Regions from separate parts of the Kosakonia sp. N21 genome, predicted to be linked through region 1. Evidence: predicted binding sites of a transcription regulator. Region 1 holds the regulator's gene; each other region holds the start of a gene.
The links. The regulator PhoB, encoded in region 1, activates phosphate uptake and scavenging genes when phosphate is short. The targets are predictions, from matches to a motif close to CTGTCATAAAACTGNCNNAT.
Positions count from the first base shown of each region.

Region 1 (7,736 bases):
CAGGTTGGAGACCGCCATGGAGAAGATGCCCAGAATAAAGACCAGCGTGCGGTAAGAGAGCGGCAGATACTGCGCAAAGAACTCCGCACAGGCACAGGTCAGGCCAACCGCCGTCACCAGACAAGCAATAAAAATCAACGCCGCCAGCAGCAAACTGCCTGCGCCGCCGAAGGTATGCTGAACATAAGCATGCAGAATGGCCGCGCCGTTAGCCGACTGCTCAACCAGCGCAGAGCTGTCGGAACCGAGACGGAACAACGCCAGGTACAGCAGCGTCAACCCTGCGCCCGCCATCAGCCCCGCCCACACCGTATAACGGGTCAGCAAACGGGCTTCGGTGACACCGCGCGAACGCGCTGCATTGACAATCACGATGCCAAACACCATGGCTCCCAGCGTATCCATGGTCAGATAGCCATTGACGAAACCGTTTGAGAACGGCGCAGTCTGGTAGGCTTCCAGCGCATGGCTGATAGGACCGGCCGGCCAGATAATCGCCGCGATAGCGAGAATAGTCAGTGCGATAATTTTCAGCGGCGCAAGAAAATTGCCTACGGTATCCAGCAGTTTGCCCGGATAGAGGGAAATCAGGATCACCAGAGAAAAATAGATCACGCTGTAAATCAGCAGCGGCATTGCACCTTCGCCAGTCAGCGGCGCGATACCCACTTCAAACGACACCGTCGCCGTACGCGGCGTGGCGAACAACGGCCCGACCGCCAGATAGCACACCGTCGCCAGCAAGACGCCCGCCACTTTACCAATCGGCGTGCTCAGGCTGTCCACGCCACCGCCGACTTTCGCCAGCGCGACAACGGTAAGCACCGGTAAGCCCACAGCGGTGATCAGAAAGCCCAGCGCCGCCGTCCAGACGTGTTCACCGGCCTGCAAACCAACCATGGGAGGAAAAATGATGTTACCTGCGCCGACGAAGAGGGCAAATGTCATAAAGCCCAGAGCAACAATGTCGCGTGGTTTTAAGTGATGGGTCATATTTTTTACTGCCTGTGGATGTGGTGTCGTAAAAATGATGTTTTTTTCGCCTTTCCCAACCGGACGATACCGCGCCAATGTCGCAGAAAGTCAGCGGGAAATGCTCTATGCATTGCGTAGCGAAGAATAGTTTTTCGATTTACCACGCAAATACAGTTGGTCTGACAATATACGGGGCGCAATTTAAACGCTTATAACGTTTAAAGGCAAGGTGGGATCGCAAAACCAGATGGTTATACTATCCATACAATTAATAGTAGTTAATAACTCCAATTATAAGAAAAACACATGGCTGATCATGCGAACAAAAAAGCAGCATGCGTACAAAATACGTTTCAGGGGGGAGAAAACATCGGAATAAGCGGCCTGTTGATACAGGCCGCTGGAAAGATAAGCTGACAGACGCGTCAGGACGCGGCTTTTTTGGCAACCAGACGTTCCGGCAGAACAAAGCTAAAGCGCGTTCCCTTGCCGGGAGTACTGACAATTTCGAGGCGACTTTCGTGATGATTCACCGCATGTTTCACGATCGCCAGCCCCAGACCACTCCCGCCAGTCTGCCGGGAACGGGCTTTATCCACGCGATAGAAACGCTCAGTGAGACGAGGAATGTGTTCAGCGGCGATGCCGGGGCCGTTGTCTTCGACGCTGAATTCCGCCCCCAGCGGCACGCGCTGCCAGCGCACGGTAATCTCCGTTCCTGCTGGCGTGTGGTTCACGGCGTTGTAGACCAGGTTGGAAATCGCGCTGCGCAGTTGCTCTTCATTTCCCAGCACTTTCAACGCGTTATCAACTTCAAAATGGAAGTGATGCTTCTGCTGACTCAGGGTTTGCGCTTCCCGCTCCACGACCCGCAGCATCATTGGCACATCAATGGTTTCATTCGGCGGCAAGGTCGGCGCTGCTTCAATCTTCGAAAGCGTCAGTAACTGGCGCACCAGTCCTTCCATTCGCGAGGTTTGTTCGCGCATGGTATGCAGCGCTTTCTCCCGCGGCGCGCCTTCGAGCGTCTGCTCCTGCATCATCTCCAGGTAGCCCTGCAGCACCGTTAATGGCGTGCGCAGTTCATGACTGACGTTGGCAAAAAAGTTGCGCCGCGCCCCTTCCAGTTGATGCATTTGCGTGACGTCGCGGGCCACCAGCAGCAGGTGTTCCTCGCTGTAAGGCATCACGCGGATTTCCAGATGGCGACCGGTGTTGAGCACCAGATTCAGCGGCTTGCTAAACTCTTGTTTTTTAAGATACTGCGTAAATTCCGGGTAGCGCAGCAAGTTAAGGATATTCTGCCCGCTGTCGTCCGGCCAGCGCAAACCCAGCACCTGTTGCGCCAGGCCATTACACCAGAAAATCGCCCCCTCTTCGGTGGTGAGGATCACCGCATCCGGCAGCGACTCCGCGCCGCTGCGAAAGCGTTTAATCAGGCTTCCCAGCTCACGACGGCGCTTTTTATTACGCATCTGCATCTGGTGCAGCCCGTATAACAGCGGCTCCCAGCTCCCTGTACCCGGCGGCGGGGTCATACTTTTATCGACCCATAACCACCATGAAAGACGCAGTAAATTCCAAAAGTGCCAGATCAACAACCCGGTTACCGCAGCCAGTAAAAACCACGGCAGGTAACCGAACATGACGCCGAGAATCAAGGCGGGGATACAACAAAGGAGGAGCTCCAGCACCAGCCTTTTCCATGACAGCCGTTCCAGCACGCGTCACACTCCTGTTAAATGTCAGAAACGGGTCGAAAAACGGTAACCCGTGCCGCGCACTGTTTGCACCATACGATCGTGGCCGCTGTGTTCCAGCGCTTTGCGCAGACGACGAATATGCACATCCACCGTCCGGTCTTCAACATACACATTGGTTCCCCATACGTGGTTCAACAGCTGTTCACGGCTGTATACGCGTTCCGGATGGGTCATAAAGAAGTGTAAGAGTTTAAACTCTGTCGGCCCCATATCCAGGGGATTTTCACCGGTCATGACGCGGTGAGAGGAAGGATCAAGGCTCAGGCCCTGCATTTCGATCACCTCTTCCACCGCCATCGGCGAAATGCGGCGCATCACAGCTTTAATGCGCGCCACCAGCTCTTTGGGTGAGAAAGGTTTGGTAATGTAGTCATCTGCCCCGGTTTCCAGACCGCGTACGCGATCTTCTTCTTCGCCGCGCGCCGTCAGCATCATGACCGGAATATCACGGGTCATCGCTTCACGTTTCAGGTGTTTAATAAACTGAATACCGGAACCGCCAGGCAACATCCAGTCCAGTAAAACAAGATCGGGCCAGGGTTCATTAAGTTGGTTCACCGCACTGTCATAATCTTCAGCTTCCACCGGTTGAAAACCATTTTGTTCGAGCACGAAGCACACCATTTCCCGGATTGGAGCTTCGTCTTCTACGACCAGAATTCGTCTCGCCATAATTTGCCCTGTCTTATTTAAGTCATCAATATATATAGCGGCGCCATTATGCGTCAGTTTTATGACAGATTTATGAATAACATGACCGCCAGATGACCCCAGCAAGTGCTCTGTGACAGTCCCTATTTTCGTCAGGTTATGTCCCTCATCTGCTTAATGTTTATAATCTGCTTTATGCTTTTTTGCCACGGAACCGCTATGCGCATTATTCACACCTCTGACTGGCACCTGGGTCAAAACTTCTATAGCAAGAGCCGCGCCGCTGAACACGCCGCTTTCCTCGACTGGCTGCTGGCCACGGCGGAAGAGAATCAGGTCGACGCCATTATTGTGGCGGGCGATGTTTTTGACACTGGCTCCCCGCCCAGCTACGCCCGTGAGCTGTATAACCGTTTCGTGGTCAAACTTCAGCAAACCGGCTGCCAGTTAGTGGTGCTGGCAGGCAACCATGATTCGGTGGCCACGCTCAACGAATCGAAAGAGATCCTCGCGTATCTGAAAACCACCGTCGTCGCCAGCGCAGGCGTAGAGCCTTTCTGGCTTTACCGCCGCAACGGTGAACCGGGCGCGGTATTCTGCCCGGTGCCCTTCCTGCGCCCGCGCGACATTATGCTCAGCCAGGCCGGGTTGTCCGGGCAGGAAAAACAGCAACACCTGCTGGCGGCGATCACCGGGTATTACCAGCAACAATTTACCGCAGCCAGCGAACTGCGCGGCGATAAACCACTGCCGATCATCGCCAGCGGCCATTTAACCACCGTCGGCGCCAGCAAAAGCGACGCCGTACGCGACATTTATATCGGCACGCTGGATGCGTTCCCGGCGCAGAACTTCCCTCCCGCCGACTATATCGCCCTTGGGCATATCCACCGGGCGCAAAAGATCGGCGGTGAGGAGCGCATCCGCTATTGCGGCTCGCCGATCCCACTCAGTTTTGACGAAACCGGCAAAAGTAAAAGCGTCAATCTGGTGACCTTTACCGCAGGCAAACTGGCCGACGTTACCGCACTGGATGTTCCTGCCACGCAGGCGCTGGCGGTTATCAAAGGCGATTTTGCTGAGATTTGCCGCCAGCTTGAACAGTGGCGCGACAAACCTGGCGACACCCCCGTCTGGCTGGATATCGAAATCGTCAGTGGCGAATACCTGGCCGATATGCAACGAAAAATCCAGCAGGTGACGGAAGATCTCCCGGTTGACGTCCTGCTGGTTCGCCGTAGCCGGGAACAGCGGGAACGTATACTTGCCGGTGAATTGCGCGAGACCCTCAATGAATTAAAAGTCGAAGAGGTCTTTGCCCGCCGCCTGGCGCAGGAAGAACTCGACGAGACGCAGCAAGGGCGATTACAGGCGCTGTTCAGCGAAACATTGCAGGCGCTGGACGAGGAGAAAGAAGCATGAAAATTCTCAGTTTGCGGCTGAAAAACCTTAACTCGCTGAAAGGCGAATGGAAAATCGACTTCACCGAAGAACCCTTTGCCAGCAACGGTCTGTTCGCCATTACCGGCGCGACCGGCGCGGGCAAAACCACATTGCTGGATGCCATCTGCCTGGCGTTGTACCACGAAACGCCGCGCCTCAGTACGTTGTCACAATCGCAAAACGATTTAATGACCCGCGACACCGCCGACTGTCTGGCAGAGGTGGAGTTTGAGGTCAAAGGCGTGGCCTACCGCGCGTTTTGGAGCCAGAGCCGCGCCCGCGGTTTGCCGGACGGCAATCTGCAAGCGCCGCGCGTGGAGCTGGCAACCTGCGCCGACGGTAAGATCCTCGCCGACAAAGTCAAAGATAAACTCGATCTTACCGCCTCGCTAACCGGGCTGGATTACGGGCGCTTTACCCGCTCGATGCTGCTCTCACAGGGGCAATTCGCGGCCTTTCTCAATGCCAAACCTCGCGAGCGCGCAGAGCTGCTGGAAGAGCTGACCGGCACCGAAATTTACGGGCAGATTTCCGCCCGCGTGTTTGAGAAACACAAAGCGGCGAAAACCCGACTGGAAACATTACAAGCACAGGCCGAAGGGGTGGTGGTGCTGAATGATGAGCAGCGCCAACAGCTTGAGCAAGGTTTGCAGGCGCTCACTTCACAAGAACAGCAGCTCATGGCAGGGCTAGGCAGCGCCCAGGCGCAGGCAAACTGGCTGAACCGCGATGGCGAGCTACGCGCCGCCAGAGGCCGTGCGCAGGCGGCGCTGGTACAGGCGCAACAGGCGCAGACCAGTGCGCAGCCGCAACTGGCGGCGCTGGAACGCGCGCAACCAGCACAGCAGCTTCGCCCCCTTTGGGACAGACTGGAAGAGCAACGCAATGTGCAGCGTCGCACCCGCAACCAGAGCGAAGAAGTAAACACTCGCTTACAGGCCAGTCTGCTCCAGCGTGCACGCATCCGCGCCAGCGCCGTGCAACAACTCGCGACCCTGCAAGCCACGCACAAAACGCTGGAGAGCTGGCTGAGCGAACATGCGCGTTTCCAGCGTTGGCAAAGCGAGCTGACTGGCTGGCGGGCGCTGTTTAATCAGTTAGACGATGAGAAAAAGCAGTGGCTGAGCCTGCAACAGCGCATCCAGAGTCATGAGACCAAACTGCGCACCCTGCCGATCGCCACGCTGGAACTCAGCGTGGAAGAGACAGCCGCTGCCATGCACCAGTGCGCGCAAAACCGCCCGCTGCGCCAGCAACTGACCGCCCTGCACGCCCGTTTTGCACCACTGCGCAAGCAATTAAGCCTGCGCCAGCAAAGTTTGCTCGACCTGAAAGCCGAACAGGAAACGCTCAGCGCCGGGCTGGCGCGCAAGCGCGAGGTGTATAAAGAAAAGAACCAGCTGTTGAGTGAGGTCACCACCATTTGCGAGCTGGAAAACCGCATCAAAGACCTGGAGAGCGAACGCGCCCGTCTGCAACCGGGGCATCCCTGCCCGCTGTGCGGCGCAACCGAGCACCCGGCAATTGCGCACTATCAGACGCTCGAACCGGGCGTTAATCAGGCCCGGCGTAACGCGCTGGATCTGGAAGTCCGCCAGGTCAAAGAGGAAGGTGTTGCGCTCGGCGAACGGCTGAAAGGGCTCGGCGAACGCTATGAAAAAGATGAGCGCGAAATTGCCACGCAGCAACAGGACGAGAAAGCGTTGCTAGAGGCATGGGCGAAGGCCTGTGCAGAGCTGAACGTGGTGCTGGAGCCGCATCGCGAACTGACCAGTTGGCAAAGCGCGCAGGACGCGTATGAGCATCAGTTGTATCTGCTCAATCAGCGCCAGACACTGCAACTTCAAATCCACGAATTACACCAGCAGGGCGAACATTATCAACAGGCGGTGGTTCGTCGTCGCGCCAGTCTCGCCGAGGCCTTGCAGCCGCTGGCGCTGAGCCTGCCACCGGAAGGTGAAGAGGAAGCGTGGCTGGCCGCGCGTGCGCAGGAAGCGGAGCAGTGGCAACAGCAACAACAACAGCTGACCGCCCTGCATGAGCGTATGGCGTTGCTTACGCCCATCATCGACACGCTGCCCGCCGATGAGATAGCGGTGGATGAGCAGATTATCCCGCTGGAGGGCTGGCGCCAGGTACATAATGATTGCATTTCGCTGCACAGCCAATGGCAGACGTTGCAACACCAGCTTGCACAGCAGAGCGAAAGCGAAAAGACGCTGGAAAACCAGTTTTCCGACACGTTGAAAAACAGCGTGTTTGCCGATCAGCAGGCGTTTCTCGCCGCTTTGCTGGATGACGGAGAGCGCCAGCGTCTGGAGCAGTTACGGCAGCAACTCGAACGCGATTGCCAACAGAAGCAGACGCTTGCCGCCAGCGCTGAGCAGGCCTTCACGGCGCACCAGGCGCAACTGCCCGCCGGAATGGACGCCAATAGCACGACGGAGAGCGCCAGCCTGGCGCTGGAACAACTCGGTCGCCAGTTACGGGAAAATACCACCCGCCAGGGCGAGTTCCGCCAGCAACTGAAGCAGGATAGCGATAACCGCCAGCGCCAGATAAACGTGTTGCAGGAGATAGAACAGGCCACCGCCCGCTGTGACGATTGGGGGCATCTGAACGCGCTGATTGGCTCCAAAGAGGGTGATAAGTTCCGCAAATTCGCGCAGGGCTTAACGCTGGATAATCTGGTGTGGCTGGCGAACAATCAGCTGACGCGCCTGCATGGCCGCTATCTGTTGAAACGCAAAGCCAGCGAAGCGCTGGAGCTGGAAGTGGTGGATACCTGGCAGGCGGACGCCGTGCGCGATACGCGCACGCTCTCCGGCGGCGAAAGTTTCCTGGTCAGCCTGGCGCTGGCGCTGGCGTTGTCCGATCTTGTGAGTCACAAAACCCGCATCGATT
Region 1 covers NZ_JBOBHR010000002.1:543,070-550,805, forward strand. Annotated here, with positions in the region: gene brnQ (branched-chain amino acid transporter carrier protein BrnQ) at 1-993, opposite strand, end outside; gene phoR (phosphate regulon sensor histidine kinase PhoR) at 1,401-2,699, opposite strand; gene phoB (phosphate response regulator transcription factor PhoB) at 2,721-3,410, opposite strand; gene sbcD (exonuclease subunit SbcD) at 3,609-4,811, shown strand; gene sbcC (exonuclease subunit SbcC) at 4,808-7,736, shown strand, end outside.

Region 2 (7,736 bases), on a different contig from region 1:
GTCACCGTGAACCTGCGCGAGTTGAAAAAGAAACTCTACCTGTGCCTGATGAGCGTCAATGCGCTGGAGGCGATTCGCTTCTACGTCAGCTTTGCCTGCTCCTTTGCCTTTGCCGAGCGCGAATTGATGGAAGGCAATGCAAAAATCATCCGTCTGATCGCCCGTGATGAAGCGCTGCACCTGACCGGCACCCAGCATATGCTGAACCTGTTGCGTTCTGGCGTGGACGATCCGGAGATGGCGGAGATTGCGCAAGAGTGCAAACAAGCGTGCTATGACCTGTTCGTGCAGGCGGCATTGCAGGAAAAAGAGTGGGCGGAATATCTGTTCCAGGGCGGCTCGATGATCGGCCTGAACAAAGACATTCTCTGCCAGTACATCGAGTACATCACCAACATCCGTATGCAGGCGGTGGGCCTTGATTTACCGTTCCAGACCCGCTCCAACCCGATTCCGTGGATCAACACCTGGCTGGTGTCCGATAACGTGCAGGTGGCGCCGCAGGAAGTGGAAGTCAGCTCCTACCTCGTTGGTCAGATCGACGCGGAAGTGGATACTGACGATTTGAGCAACTTCCAGCTCTGATGATGAGCCGCATCACGCTGCGCCTTTCCGGCACCCAGGTCCTGTGCCGGGATGAACACCCCTCTTTGCTGGTGGCGCTGGAATCACAACAGGTTGAAGTGGAGTACCAGTGCCGTGAAGGCTACTGCGGCTCCTGCCGCTGTCGGTTGGTGGCAGGCCAGGTGGACTGGATTGCCGAACCGCTGGCTTTTATCAACGACGGGGAAATTTTGCCCTGCTGCTGCCGGGCAAAAGGCGACATTGAAATCGAGATGTAAGCCGGGTCAGCGTCATAAAAAAAGGCCTTTTCAGGCCTTTTTTATTTACGGTTGCCGGTGAAGAAACTGCACGGCTTTGTCCGGGAAATCGGTAAATACACCGTCGACGCCCGCCTGGCGATACAACACCTCATACAACTGGTCCACATTGCTGGCATAACCCGGCAGTTTATCCGCACGCACGGTAAACGGATGCACCTGCAAATGGCTGGCATGCGCCTCTTTCACCATCGCCGTCAGCGTAACGTGCCCTGGCGTTGAGCCTTTCGCCACCAGCATATGGTAATCCGGGCCAATCCCGTCGGCGTACTGCGCAATCTGTTTCATCGCACCGGGTGTAAACATCCAGTCGTAGCTGTAGTTCACCCATTTGCCGTCCGCCTGCTTCTCCTGCGTTTCGTTCCAGTCGGTATAGGCAATCAGTTGCACCAGATTGAGATCCATCCCCCTCTGCGGCTCCAGTTCATGCTTAATCCGCTTCAGTTCATTGGCGTCAAAGCATTGCAGATACACCTTGTCCTGCTTGCTGGTGTAGCCGTACTTTTTCAGCACGTCCAGCGTCTTCGCGGCAATGTCTTTCCCTTCCTGATGGTGGAACCACGGCGCTTTGATTTCCGGATAGATACCAATGTTTTTACCAGTGGAGTGATTCAGCCCCTGCACAAACTCGATCTCCTCTTCAAAGGTATGAATACGGAAATCGGATTTGCCCATCGGGAAGCGCCCCGGGAAAACCTGCACTTTTTTTCCCTTCTCCAGCTCAAAACCTTCGGTAAATTTCAGCGAACGGATCTCATCCAGCGTAAAGTCGATAGCGTAAAAACGGCCATCTTTACGGGCGCGGTCCGGAAAGCGCTCCGCCACATCCGTAACGCGATCGAGGTAATGATCGTGCAGCACGACCAGCTGGTCGTCTTTGGTCATCACCAGATCCTGCTCGAGATAATCCGCGCCTTGCGCATAGGCCATCGCTTTCGCCGGCAGGGTATGCTCCGGTAAATAACCGCTGGCGCCGCGATGGGCAATAACGATTTGATCTGCCGCCAGCGCCTGGCAGGAGGCAAGTCCCGCCAACAGCAAACCGGTGGTCATACGGGTGAAGGTGCTTTTCATCATGGCTCCTTTATTCATTATTGGCGACGCGCAAGCACATCTGCATGGTGGCGCTTCTCGCCAATCATCACGATAATCAGCAACAATACCGCCAGAATGCTACCGCCAATCATCACCATAAAGCCGCCATCCCAGCCGAAGAAATCCACGGTATAACCGACAATTGCGCTGGCGGCCACCGACCCGCCAAGATAACCAAACAGACCGGTAAAGCCCGCCGCCGTGCCTGCGGCTTTTTTCGGTGCCAGCTCCAGCGCATGCAGACCAATCAACATCACCGGGCCGTAAATCAGGAAACCAATCACGATCATGCAGGCCATATCCACGGTCGGATTACCCGCCGGGTTTAGCCAGTAAACAATCGTCGCGATGGTCACCAGCGTCATAAAGAACACCCCGGTCGCGCCGCGATTGCCGCGGAAGACTTTGTCCGACATCCAGCCGCAAATCAGCGTACCGGGAATCCCCGCATATTCATAAAAGAAGTACGCCCACGAGGATTTATCCAGCGCGAAGTGCTTCACCTCTTTCAGATAGGTCGGCGACCAGTCGAGGATGCCGTAACGCAGCAGATAAACGAAGACGTTCGCCACCGCGATGTACCACAGCAGCTTATTGGGCAGGATGTACTGCATAAAGATCTGTTTTGCCGACAGCTCTTCTTCATGCTTATCGCTGTAATCATCCGGGTAATCGTTTTTGTACTCTTCAATCGGCGGCAAACCGCAGGATTGCGGAGTATCACGCATCAGTGCGAACGCAAAAATTGCCACCAGGATCGCGCCAAACGCAGGCATATAGAGCGCCGCATGCCAGTCGTTAAACCACGCCATACCGAGCAGGAACAGCAATGGCGGAATACCACCGCCAACGTTATGCGCGCAGTTCCATACCGACACGATACCGCCACGCTCTTTCTGCGACCACCAGTGCACCATGGTGCGCCCGCACGGTGGCCACCCCATGCCCTGGAACCAACCGCACAGGAACAGCAGCACAAACATAATGGCGATGCTGGAGGTTGCCCACGGCACAAAGCCCATAAACAGCATCACCGCTGCCGCCAGAATCAACCCGGCAGGCAGAAACACGCGCGGGTTCGAGCGGTCAGACACCGAACCCATAATGAATTTTGAAAAACCATAGGCGATTGAAATGCCCGACAACGCAAAGCCTAAATCACCCCGCGAAAACCCCTGCTCAACCAGATACGGCATCGCCAATGCAAAGTTTTTACGCACCAGGTAATAGGCGGCGTAACCAAAGAAAATCCCCAGAAATATCTGCCAGCGTAAACGACGGTAGGTTGGGTCGATCTGCTCTGCGGGCAGACGCGACTGATGGGTGGCAGGTTTAAAAATGCTCAACATAACGGCCTCCGTGGCGCGGTGAACTCATGATGCCTGTCATCAATGAGTGAAAACGAACATAACCTCAGTTAGTCGCGGCGAATTGTATTGAAAGTTTTAATCAGAGAGGGTGAGTTGTCGCACAGAATGTTACAGAAATATGACAAAAAGTCTCCATTCACGCATAAAAGCACACCGAACTTTCGTTTTTTGCTCGAATATGCGCGATATCAAACAAACCACAGCAAGAGTGTGGCTAAATGGTCGTTAAAGAACGTCGAACAGAAGGACGCGAACATGCGCAACTCCAGTGACTACGATGTGATCATTATTGGCGGCGGCGCGACGGGCGCCGGCATCGCCCGCGATTGCGCCCTGCGCGGCCTGCGCGCGGTGCTGCTTGAACGCCACGATATCGCCACCGGCGCGACCGGGCGTAACCATGGTTTGCTGCACAGCGGCGCACGCTATGCGGTGACCGACAATGAATCGGCGCGGGAGTGTATCGCCGAAAACCAGATCCTGAAACGCATTGCCCGCCACTGCATTGAACCCACCGATGGCCTGTTTATTACCCTGCCGGAAGATGATTTGGTGTATCAGCGTCAGTTTATCGACGCCTGCCTGCAGGCCGGTATTCCGGCGCAGGCTATCTCTCCGCAGGAAGCCCGGCGTATGGAGCCCAGCGTCAATCCCACGCTGACCGGTGCGGTGCGCGTGCCTGACGGTACGGTCGATCCGTTCCGCCTGACCGCGAGCAATATGCTGGATGCGCGCGAACACGGCGCGAAGATCCTGACCGGGCATGAAGTATGCGGGCTTATCCGCAACGGTGAAACCGTCAGCGGCGTACGCATCCGCCATGCCGCCAGCGGCGAAACCCAGGAGTTGCATGCGCCAGTTGTGGTCAACGCCGCCGGGATCTGGGGGCAACGCATTGCGGAATATGCCGATCTGCGCATTCGCATGTTTCCGGCCAAAGGCGCGCTGTTAATCCTCGACCACCGCATTAATCAGCACGTTATCAATCGCTGCCGGAAACCCGCCGATGCCGATATTCTGGTGCCGGGCGACACCATCTCGCTGATAGGCACTACCTCAACGCATATTGACTACAACGATATAGACAATACCCGCGTCACGCCGCAAGAGGTGGATATTCTGCTGCGCGAAGGGGAAAAACTCGCGCCGGTGATGGCGCAAACCCGCATTTTACGCGCCTATGCCGGTGTGCGTCCGCTGGTGGCCAGTGATGATGACCCCAGCGGGCGTAACGTCAGCCGGGGCATTGTGCTGCTCGATCACGCACAGCGTGACGGGCTGGAAGGGTTTATCACCATTACCGGCGGCAAACTGATGACCTACCGCCTGATGGCGGAATGGGCGACCGATGCGGTATGCCGCAAGCTCAATCACAGCGCCGTCTGCACCACCGCCAGCGCACCGTTGCCTGGCTCAAAAGAGCCCACCGAGCAGGCGCTGCGAAAAATTATCTCACTGCCCACACCGTTACGCGGTTCGGCGGTGTATCGCCATGGCGACCGCACACCCGCCTGGCTGGGCAGCGACAGGCATAACCGCAGCCTGGTCTGCGAATGCGAAGCCGTGACTGCTGGAGAGGTGCAGTACGCGGTAGAAAATCTGAATGTCCATTCGCTGCTCGATTTGCGCCGCCGTACCCGTGTGGGAATGGGCACCTGCCAGGGCGAGCTGTGCGCCTGTCGCGCCGCCGGGTTGCTGAACCGTCTGCATGTCACCACCGAGAGCGAGTCCCTGGCGCAACTGGCAGATTTTCTCAATGAGCGCTGGAAAGGTGTGAAACCGGTGGCCTGGGGCGATGCACTGCGGGAAAGCGAATTTACACGTTGGGTTTATCAGGGATTGTGCGGGCTGGAAAAGGAGACGGATGATGAGATTTGATACGGTTATTATCGGCGGCGGGCTTGCCGGTCTGTTATGCGGTATTCGCCTGAGTGAAAACGGGCAGCGCTGCGCCATTGTCAGCCGCGGCCAGAGCGCGCTGGGTTTCTCCTCCGGCTCGCTGGATCTTCTCTCCCACTTGCCGGACGGTCAGCCTGTTCGCGACCTGAACAGCGCCATCGCCCTGCTGGCGCAACACCATCCCGCCCATCCTTACGCCCTGCTGGGTGCAGAACGCGTGCGCCACTATGCGCAGCAAACCCAGACGCTGCTGGCCGACTGCGGGCTGGCATTGCAGGGTGACGTCGATACGCCGCACCTGCGGGTTACCCCATTAGGTACGTTTCGCCGGGCCTGGCTGAGTCCGGAGGAAGTGCCGCTAAAACCCGACGTCAGCCAGCGCACCGGGGTGATCGGCATCAGCGGTTTTCCCGACTTTCAACCGCAGCTTGCCGCCGCCTCCTTGCGTAAACGCGGCATCGACGCCCATGCCGAAGAGATAGAGTTGCCGGTGCTCGACAAACTGCGCGATAACCCCAGTGAATTTCGTGCGGTGAACATTGCCCGCCACCTGGATGCGCCGGAACACTATGCCGCCCTGTATGAGGCACTGCGCCCGCTGAGTCAACAGTACGACATATTATACCTGCCCGCCTGTATTGGCCTGACGGACAGCAGCGTATTTACGCAGCTTAACCAACAACTGGCGTGCCCGCTGCGCTTACTGCCGACGCTGCCGCCGTCAGTACCGGGCATGCGCATGCAATTTTTGCTGCAACAACGGTTTATCCACAGCGGTGGAAGCTGGATGCCCGGCGATGAAGTGCTCCACGCCGATATCCACGATGACCGCGTTACACAGTTGTGGACCCGCAAACATGAAGATATCCCGTTACGCGCCCGCCATGTGGTGCTCGCCAGCGGCAGCTTTTTCAGTAATGGCCTGATCGCCGATCGTGACCGCGTGCGGGAAGCGGTGTTTGACCTGGATGTTCTGCAATGCGACAAACACAGTGACTGGTATCGGGACGATATTTTCGAGACTCAGCCATGGCAGCAATTTGGCGTACAAACCGACGCACAGCTCCACGCCCTGCGTCAGGGGAAAGCCATCCACAATCTGTATGTTGTCGGTTCGGTGTTAGGCGGATTTGACGCCATCGCCCAGGGGTGCGGCGGCGGCGTTTGCGCCGTCACTGCACTGCATGCCGCACAGCAGATAGCCGCACAGGGAGGCGAACAATGAGCACCACCCAGTTTGAAAGCTGTATCAAGTGCACAGTCTGCACCACCGTCTGCCCGGTCAGCCGGGTGAATCCCGCCTATCCTGGGCCGAAACAGGCAGGCCCGGATGGCGAACGGTTGCGCCTGAAAGATGCCGCGCTGTATGACGAGGCGCTGAAGTATTGCACCAACTGCAAACGCTGTGAGACAGCCTGCCCGTCCGGCGTAAAAATTGGCGATATTATTCAGCGCGCCCGTGCACAGCATGCGCCGAAACAGCTCTCAATCCGTAACGCGATCCTGAGCCACACCGACCTGATGGGTACACTTTCCACGCCCATGGCGCCGTTGGTCAACACGGCAACATCGCTCAAACCGGTGCGCCAGTTGCTGGATAAGGCGCTGAAAATTGATCACCACCGGACGCTGCCGAAGTACTCACACGGCACTTTCCGCCGCTGGTATCGCAGCGTTGCCGACAAGCAGCGCGCCTTTCCGGAACAGGTGGCGTTTTTCCACGGTTGCTACGTCAACTACAACCACCCGCAACTGGGCAAAGATTTGCTGCGGGTGCTGAACAATATGGGCATCGGCGTACAACTGCTGGAGCGGGAAAAATGCTGCGGCGTCCCGCTGATCGCGAACGGCTTTTTCGACAAGGCCAAAAAACAGGCGCAATTTAACGTGACGTCGCTGGAGCAGGCAATCGGCACGCAAGGTTTGCCGGTGATTGCCACCTCTTCCACCTGTGCGTTCACTCTGCGTGACGAGTATCCGCATCTGCTGGATGTCGACAACAGCCATCTGCGGGCGCATATCGATTTAGCGACCCGCTGGATCTGGCGCATGCTGGATGAAGGTCGCTCCCTGAGCCTGAAAACCACGCCGCTGAAAGTGGTCTATCACACGCCGTGCCATATGGAAAAAATGGGCTGGACGCACTACACATTGGAGCTGTTGCGCCGCATTCCGGGGCTGGAGCTGACAGTGCTGGATTCCCGCTGCTGCGGTATTGCCGGAACGTACGGTTTTAAAAGCGAAAACTACCCTACGTCGCAGGCCATTGGCGCGCCGCTGTTTGCACAAATCGAAGCCAGCGGCGCAGACCTGGTGGTGACGGATTGTGAAACCTGCAAATGGCAGATTGAGATGTCCACCAGCAAACGCTGTGAACACCCCATTACCCTGCTGGCGCAGGCCTTAATCTGACGATGCGCGCCGCCAGTACTACGCTGGCGGCCTGTTTCTAATAGCTCTCTTTTGCAACGGCGGGTTGCGTACCCGGTTT
Region 2 covers NZ_JBOBHR010000001.1:396,336-404,071, reverse strand. Annotated here, with positions in the region: gene nrdB (class Ia ribonucleoside-diphosphate reductase subunit beta) at 1-585, shown strand, start outside; gene yfaE (class I ribonucleotide reductase maintenance protein YfaE) at 588-842, shown strand; gene glpQ (glycerophosphodiester phosphodiesterase) at 888-1,955, opposite strand; gene glpT (glycerol-3-phosphate transporter) at 1,973-3,325, opposite strand; gene glpA (anaerobic glycerol-3-phosphate dehydrogenase subunit A) at 3,602-5,224, shown strand; gene glpB (glycerol-3-phosphate dehydrogenase subunit GlpB) at 5,214-6,470, shown strand; gene glpC (anaerobic glycerol-3-phosphate dehydrogenase subunit GlpC) at 6,467-7,657, shown strand; gene yfaU (2-keto-3-deoxy-L-rhamnonate aldolase) at 7,695-7,736, opposite strand, start outside.
Region 2: glpT (glycerol-3-phosphate transporter) is a predicted target of PhoB. The motif match lies at 3,452-3,471, and genes of this name have one in related genera.

Region 3 (7,736 bases), on a different contig from region 1:
GTAGATCAACGAGAATTTCCCGGCATCGCAAGGTCTGGATAAAAAATCCGACGACATATCGCACACGCGCGGTACGTCATCGCGCCCCGGAATACGATCAAACTGCAAACCTTCCACCGTCTCATTCGAAACATAGTGGATGTAGGGCGCATGCGGTGAAAAGTCTAACTCCTCGTCGGTCGGCAGGCGGCGGTAACCCGCTTTCTCACCACTCCAGATCACGCGCACCGGCCCTTCACGCATCGCTTCGGTGATGACTTTACGGCTCCAGTAACCGGTATCAAAATACTCTGCCGGGTGTTTTTTCCCGCGCAGCATCGTCATCGGCACCATGGAGAACTGCTGCGTAGCGCCGCCCTGCAAAAACAGAACGTGGTAATCCGCAGGTAAGCCAAGCAAGGTACGGATGTTGTTTTCGGTTTCCCGCACCACGTTCTCAAACCACGCGGAACGATGGCTGATGCCAAGAATGGAGAGTCCCACCTCCGGGACATTGATGATGGCCTGCTGCACCTGGTTTAAAACGACGTCCGGAAGCGCACCCGGCCCGCCCGAAAAATTGAGTGTGTTTTTTGGATTTGTAGACATTTTTTTCCCTGCGTCACTTAGAGTGGTTTTACGCGCTTTTACCCGCACGCTGTAACAACATTTCCCGCATCGCCTGCTTCACTTTGTGCATGTGAACCTGCTTATTGGGGAACATGATTTCATCGTCCATCGCATGAACGACCATTGCCGGGTCGATTTCAAAAACCAGCAACCTGCCATCCCGGGTTTCGGCGCAATCGATGCCGATATATTCAAGGCCCGTACGCCGGGAAATCGCAGCCAGCGCGTCATGATGCCGTGCGGCGAACTCAGGGAACGTATTGAGGAAATGCGCTTCCTGCGCACGTTTGCCGGCGTCTTCGTACATACCGGCATTGACATAGTGGATCATCCAGTGTGCGGAGACGCCCATATGGCAGGCAAAGGGTTTGCCGTCGATCAGTACCAGCCGCATTTTGCGAAACAAACCGTCTTCGCCGCGATAATCCACAAAGCGCGAGAGGAAGAATTCCGACGCTGTGCTTTGCGTCAGGTAAACCGCCAGATCCGCTGTGCTATCCATTTTTTGCAGCCCGTGGCCACCGTGACTGCCCACCGGGCGCACAATCACCGGAAAGTCGCGTTCGTCGCAAATATCCGCCAGCGTTTTCTGCCCGCTGGCCACCGCCTGTAACGCGTCGCGCGGGGCATGCAGTGCAGGGCAAATCACCAGACCTGGCACGTTTTGTAACAGCAGACTGGCGTTATGGCGCTCGGAAGTCGGAACATGTTTAGGGGGATTGAGCACCGGTTTTGGCCAGCCGCGCAGCGCATATTCCAGACGCAGCAGCACGCTCTCCTGCTCATCACTGGCACCAATCGCCACCATCACCACATCATGTGCAGGAACAGGCTCGGTTAACGGGTTGTCGTGTTCGGGATCGACATAGTAGTAAATAAGCTCGATGTCGCTCTCTTCCAGCAGGCAATCGAGGGGGATATTGGCAGACAGATTCCCCGGCACCATCAACATCAACAACCGCAGCGTTGGCGGCTGCCGGGAAGGCCAGTGATAAACGCGTTGCATCGCCAGCGCCTGCTGCTGAATTTGCAGCCCCAAGGCTTCGTGCTTCAGGCTCATCATGGCGGTGGCGAGGTTCATCCACAGAACGGCGTCATGGGGAGCATTTTCCGCCTGCACGATCATGCCCTGCGTCTCTGCGGAGAAATCAATGCCGGCGATACTCATGCGCAAAAAAGGCGCCATCCCAAGAAATGACGCAGACGAAACATCTGCTTCGTGCGTGATTAACATAGTTATTCTTCCTGTTTGTGCTGTGCATATGACTTATGATGCGACAAACAACTAACAGGCAATGAGGGGAATAACGGCATTAATTATCAGGATAACTAAACGTAACTTACTGAAATTAATAGAGCTGTTAACGAAGATGCGTCAACAGGCAGCTCACGCGCACAAGGAGTATGAGCGCAAAATATAGAGAAATTATGGAGGAAAATTCCGCAGCGAAAAAAACGGGGAATAGCCATGTCTATGAAAGTCACGCTACGCTCTGAGAACGTCATACGCGGGACAGTTAGCGGATAAAGGGTCAATAGAGATGAAAGTGGTGCTTGTACGACACGCAGAAACAGAATGGAACCAACGCGGCATTATTCAGGGGCACAGGGATAGTCCACTGACGGCGCGCGGCGCGCTGGAAACATCGGCACTACTGGCAGCGTTAACTGATTATCCCATCGCGTGTGTCTATGCATCCCCCCTGGGCCGTGCATGGCAGATGGGACAAGCACTGGCGGGACATTTTCACTGTCCACTGGTGGCGAACACTGCGTTGAAAGAGCAGGCATTCGGTCGTTACGAAGGGATGCCATCAGCGCAATTGCGCGACCAACATCCCTATGAGGCAGCGGCGTTATTTGCACAAGACGCCGCGTTTTGCCCGCCCGGCGGCGAGTCTCTGGCGCAGGCTTCTCAACGAATTATCGATTTTTTACAGCAGCAACAAAAGACGGCAGCGCACCAGACACTCTGTATTGTCACGCACGGGCAGGTCAGCCAGGGCGTTCTTGCTCTGCTTAAGGAAGGGAAAATCGATAATTTTTCCCGCTATGCTCAGCCAAACGCGAGCTATTCCGTGCTCGACATGATGGAAGGTAAATGTATTACGCTCCGCTGGGGGATCGCCACGCATTTACGTCATCTTGCGTCCATAAATAAGTAAATGTATTTCCTCGCAAACCATCCCGCAGAAAACACTTTGAGATTTTCCTGATGAGGGCCAAACCCGTTACAAAGCGTAAAATATGTAACGGGGTATGAACTGATGTATCAGATCGCTTTTTTATCAACAGCATTCTTACAATTTCATGCTGAGGATTGTCCGAATAGAGAACACCGTCCCGGACGTAAGCGATATATCCACAGAGACCGTTACTCACCTGAAATGTTTGCCGCTAAGCGATTCAAACATGCCTTTTCAGGAACGTTATATCTGCCAGAACGATGCCAATAAATACGCCGTCGCGGTCATGGCGCGACGTCATTATTTGCTGAGAAGACCCTATTAATGGGCAACCAGAACGGCAGTGATGCGCAGATCCCCCTTACATAAGGGGGATGTATTTCTTTTATGGCCACACTTCGCAGGCTTTCGAGCCTGTTATCCAGAGAAAACATACATTAACAGCCTCTATTCGCGCGGCATATCTGCCTGAATACGGGGAAATAAAACAATAAAAACGCAGGCGTGATGAGGTACTCCATCACGTCATTTGGAATGGTGTAATACAACATGAGGTGCCCTTGATGAAAGGCGGAACCATTGAACAACATGTGAGAGATCATCTCAAATCACTGAAACGAACAATGACCAACCTGCATAAGAAATGGAAATATCGAAATAGTTTTAGTTCGGAAGTAAGTTGGATCTCATTGGGTGAAAATTGTCTTCCTGACGATATTCTCCGGCGACATAACAGAAAATCATTCAGCTCTGTTTTTTCCTCCGGACGTTCAAATATAGAATATATTATTCAGATGGAAAAAGATAATTACCGGAATCTGCTGAAGAAAGAATGTCTTCAACATTTTCCGGATGGTCAGCATTCTGTTGTGCGCTCGACGTTTTACAAAAATTGTGCAGACCAATACAGCGAAAGGCATATGTTGGGTTTTGAATTCACGCATCATGACCCGCTCAGAATTAAAGAAGATAACCGCGCTTTCCAACGACGAATCAGCCGTCAGTTACAATACCGGGGAAATAAAAACTTTGTTTTTCTTTATCATCACCGAATAACAGAGAACTCAGATCTTGCCCTTTTACGGGCGCATTTAAATGAATTCCTTACCTTCTACAATACGCCAGGCCGCGACTGTAAAATGGTGCTTTTTTATCAACATATCATCGCGGAGAACGAGACCAGGCGTATCGATTTCACGCCGCACGACACGGGGTTACTTGAATTTACCTGTCATACCCATGAGATATGGGGAGGGGATGATCTGGAAACGTTCTGGGCGAAAAAAGATGATGGCCTGTTCGCAGAAATGTTCGACACAGTTGATAAATACAATCTGAGTGCGGATAAACCTTACCCTGGCAGGCCCCTGGTCCCGGCAGGCACAGTATAAGTCACCTGCGCTGTCGCCTGGCTCTTCTCTGAGAGTTTCTAACACGCTCAGAGAAGAGCATGCTTTTTTATCCTTCCACAGCCGCCAGTGCCTGTGCGCATGCGGCGGCGCTGGACCACGCCCACTGGAAGTTATAGCCTCCCAGCCAGCCGGTGACGTCCATCACTTCGCCAATAAAATAGAGACCCGGTACATTGCGGGCTTCCATGGTGCGTGACGACAATTCGTTGGTGTCCACCCCGCCGAGCGTCACTTCCGCCGTGCGGTAACCTTCGGTGCCGTTTGGCTGTACGTGCCAGCCGGTAAGCGTATCAACCAGCGTTGTCTGCTCACGGGCATTGAGCTGCTTTAACGTCACATCCGGGATCTGCCCAAGCTGTTGCAGGCACTCCACCAACCGTTTCGGCAACTGCATGGCAAGGGTATTTTTCAGGCTTTGATTCGGGTGCGCATCACGTTGCTGATCGAGGAAGCTTGCCAGATCGCACTCCGGCAGCAGATTAATGCTGACGAACTCACCCGGCTGCCAGTAGCTGGAAATTTGCAGGATCGCCGGGCCCGACAGACCGCGATGCGTAAACAGCAGGTTTTCGCGAAAAACCGTCCCGTCTTCGGCGGTGATCACCGATGGCACCGATACGCCGGAGAGCGTCTGCATCTGCTCAAGGAGCGGTTTGTGCAGGGTAAACGGCACCAGACCCGCACGGGTGGGTAACACCGTTAAACCGAACTGTTCGGCGATTTTATAACCAAACGGTGACGCACCCAGTCCCGGCATCGACAAACCACCGGACGCGATCACCAGTTTCGCCGCCTGCACGCTTGCGCCATTCAGTTGCAGCGTATAGCCATTATCGTTGCGCTCCACGCTTAGCACTTCGCTGCGCAGGCGCTGCGTGACGTTGCCTTTCTCACACTCGGCCACCAGCATATCGACGATCTGCTGCGCAGAGTCGTCGCAGAACAGCTGCCCGAGCGTCTTCTCATGCCAGGCAATACCGTGTTTGCCCACCAGGTCGATAAAATCCCACTGGGTATAGCGCGCCAGCGCAGATTTGCAAAAATGCGGGTTCTGGCTCAAATAGGCTGCGGGTTCCACATAAAGGTTGGTAAAGTTGCAGCGCCCGCCGCCGGACATCAGGATTTTACGGCCCGGTTTTTTGCCGTTATCCAGTAGCAACACGCGGCAGCCCGCCTGCCCTGCCAGAGCCGCACAGAACATTCCCGCCGCACCGGCGCCGATAACAATGGCATCAAACCTTTCCACACCCGTTTCCTCATTTAAAGATCGTGGCGGATTGTAAAGAGATCGTGCTGGTCGCACCAGCGCGAATACGCACAGCAAGATGATGACATTGAAAAATATAAGATATTTTAAAGATTTAAGGGCTTTGTAAGAAATAATGTCAAAAAAAATACATATTTCACTTTGCCCGCACTGGCAATGTCCCTGATAATGCGCCGCGTTCATGTCCTCAAAATGGCGTAACGGCTTATGTTACATTTGTTTGCCGGCCTGGATCTTCATACCGGGCTGTTACTCTTGCTTGCTCTGGTTTTTGTTCTGTTTTACGAAGCAATTAACGGCTTCCACGACACAGCAAACGCCGTGGCAACAGTGATTTATACACGCGCTATGCGCTCTCAGCTGGCGGTGGTGATGGCAGCGGTGTTTAACTTCTTCGGCGTTTTGCTGGGCGGGTTAAGCGTCGCGTATGCAATTGTGCATATGCTGCCAACCGATCTGCTGCTGAATGTCAGCTCTGCGCACGGCCTGGCGATGGTCTTCTCCATGCTGCTGGCCGCGATTATCTGGAACCTGGGCACCTGGTATTTCGGTCTGCCTGCTTCCAGCTCCCACACCCTGATTGGCGCGATTATCGGTATTGGGTTAACCAATGCATTGATGACCGGCACGTCAGTCGTTGATGCATTAAACATCCCGAAAGTGCTGAATATCTTCGCGTCGCTGATCGTTTCCCCGATCGTCGGCCTGGTGTTCGCCGGTGGGCTGGTATATATACTGCGTCGCTACTGGAGCAGCACCAAAAAACGTGCGCGCATCCATATGACCCCGGCTGAACGTGAGAAAATCGACGGCAAAAGAAAGCCGCCGTTCTGGACGCGTATTGCGCTGATCCTCTCCGCCATTGGCGTGAGTTTCTCCCACGGCGCTAACGACGGTCAGAAAGGCATTGGCCTGATTATGCTGGTGCTGATTGGCGTCGCCCCTGCGGGTTTTGTGGTGAACATGAACGCATCCGGTTATGACATCACCCGTACCCGTGATGCGGTCAACAACGTGGAAACATACTTCCAGCAACACCCGGCGCTGCTGCAAAAAGCGACAGGTGTGGATCCGTTGCTCCCAACGCCGGAAGAGGTGACCACGCAGCCAGGCGAGTTCCATTGCCATCCTGGTCGCGCCATTATCGCGCTGGATCGTGCGAAGTCGATGCTGACGAATGTTGAAAGCTACGACAAACTGCCGGTTGAACAGCGCAGCCAACTGCGTCGCATTATGCTCTGCCTCTCCGATATTACGGATAAAGTGGCGAAGCAGCCGGAAGTCAACGTTGACGACCAGCGCCTGCTGAAGAAACTGAAGAACGACATGCTGAGCACCATTGAATACGCGCCAATCTGGATCATTATGGCGGTAGCGCTGGCGCTGGGTCTGGGCACCATGATTGGCTGGCGTCGTGTGGCAACGACGATCGGTGAAAAAATCGGTAAAAAAGGCATGACCTACGCCCAGGGGATGTCCGCGCAGATGACGGCAGCGGTCTCCATCGGTCTGGCGAGTTATACCGGGATGCCGGTCTCCACCACGCATGTGCTGTCATCGTCCGTCGCCGGGACAATGATTGTCGACGGCGGCGGTCTGCAACGCAAAACCGTCACCAGTATTCTGATGGCCTGGGTCTTTACCCTCCCGGCATCGATTATTCTGTCCGGCGGGTTGTACTGGCTTGCGCTGCATCTGATTTAACAGATTACGCGCAGGACAAAACGGGTCAGGAAACTGACCCGTTTTTTTATGGCTCAATAATGGCAATGCCACGGTCGCTTATCGGGCTTCTGCAACCCGGATAAGGCATAGCCGCCAGCCAGCACGGCCTTCAGTGCCAAATCATCAGCGCAATCAAACTCACCACCACCAGCCCGCATAACGAACTGGTCAGGATGAACTGACGGCGCACGCGTTCGCAGCGGCGAATAAACTCTTCGTCATGATGATCGCGGTAACGCTGAGCGTAGATGTACCACACCAACCGCATCTGCTTGCCCGGCTGACCGTGCGAAGTGAAAAAGCCTCCGCCGTCCACATATTGATAGAGTAAGGGGTCACAACCTCGAAGTACCACTAACAGTGCGCGCAACGATGAGTAATAACGCACCATGTTAACCACACACACGACACACAAGGCCCAAAACAGCGCAACAGTGCTGATCACCATATCCCCTCCCCGGCGATTCGCCCACGAAGACCCGCTTCGCAACGACCGCTCCTGGATACTCAACCAAGTCAGACAATGAAGAGTGTTAC
Region 3 covers NZ_JBOBHR010000008.1:48,691-56,426, reverse strand. Annotated here, with positions in the region: gene ACQ3G7_RS18585 (phosphoserine transaminase) at 1-588, opposite strand, end outside; gene ACQ3G7_RS18580 (ATP-grasp domain-containing protein) at 617-1,843, opposite strand; gene ACQ3G7_RS18575 (histidine phosphatase family protein) at 2,151-2,774, shown strand; gene ACQ3G7_RS18570 (DUF1796 family putative cysteine peptidase) at 3,359-4,186, shown strand; gene ACQ3G7_RS18565 (BaiN/RdsA family NAD(P)/FAD-dependent oxidoreductase) at 4,254-5,453, opposite strand; gene pitA (inorganic phosphate transporter PitA) at 5,682-7,178, shown strand; gene uspB (universal stress protein UspB) at 7,309-7,644, opposite strand.
Region 3: pitA (inorganic phosphate transporter PitA) is a predicted target of PhoB. The motif match lies at 5,590-5,609, and genes of this name have one in related genera.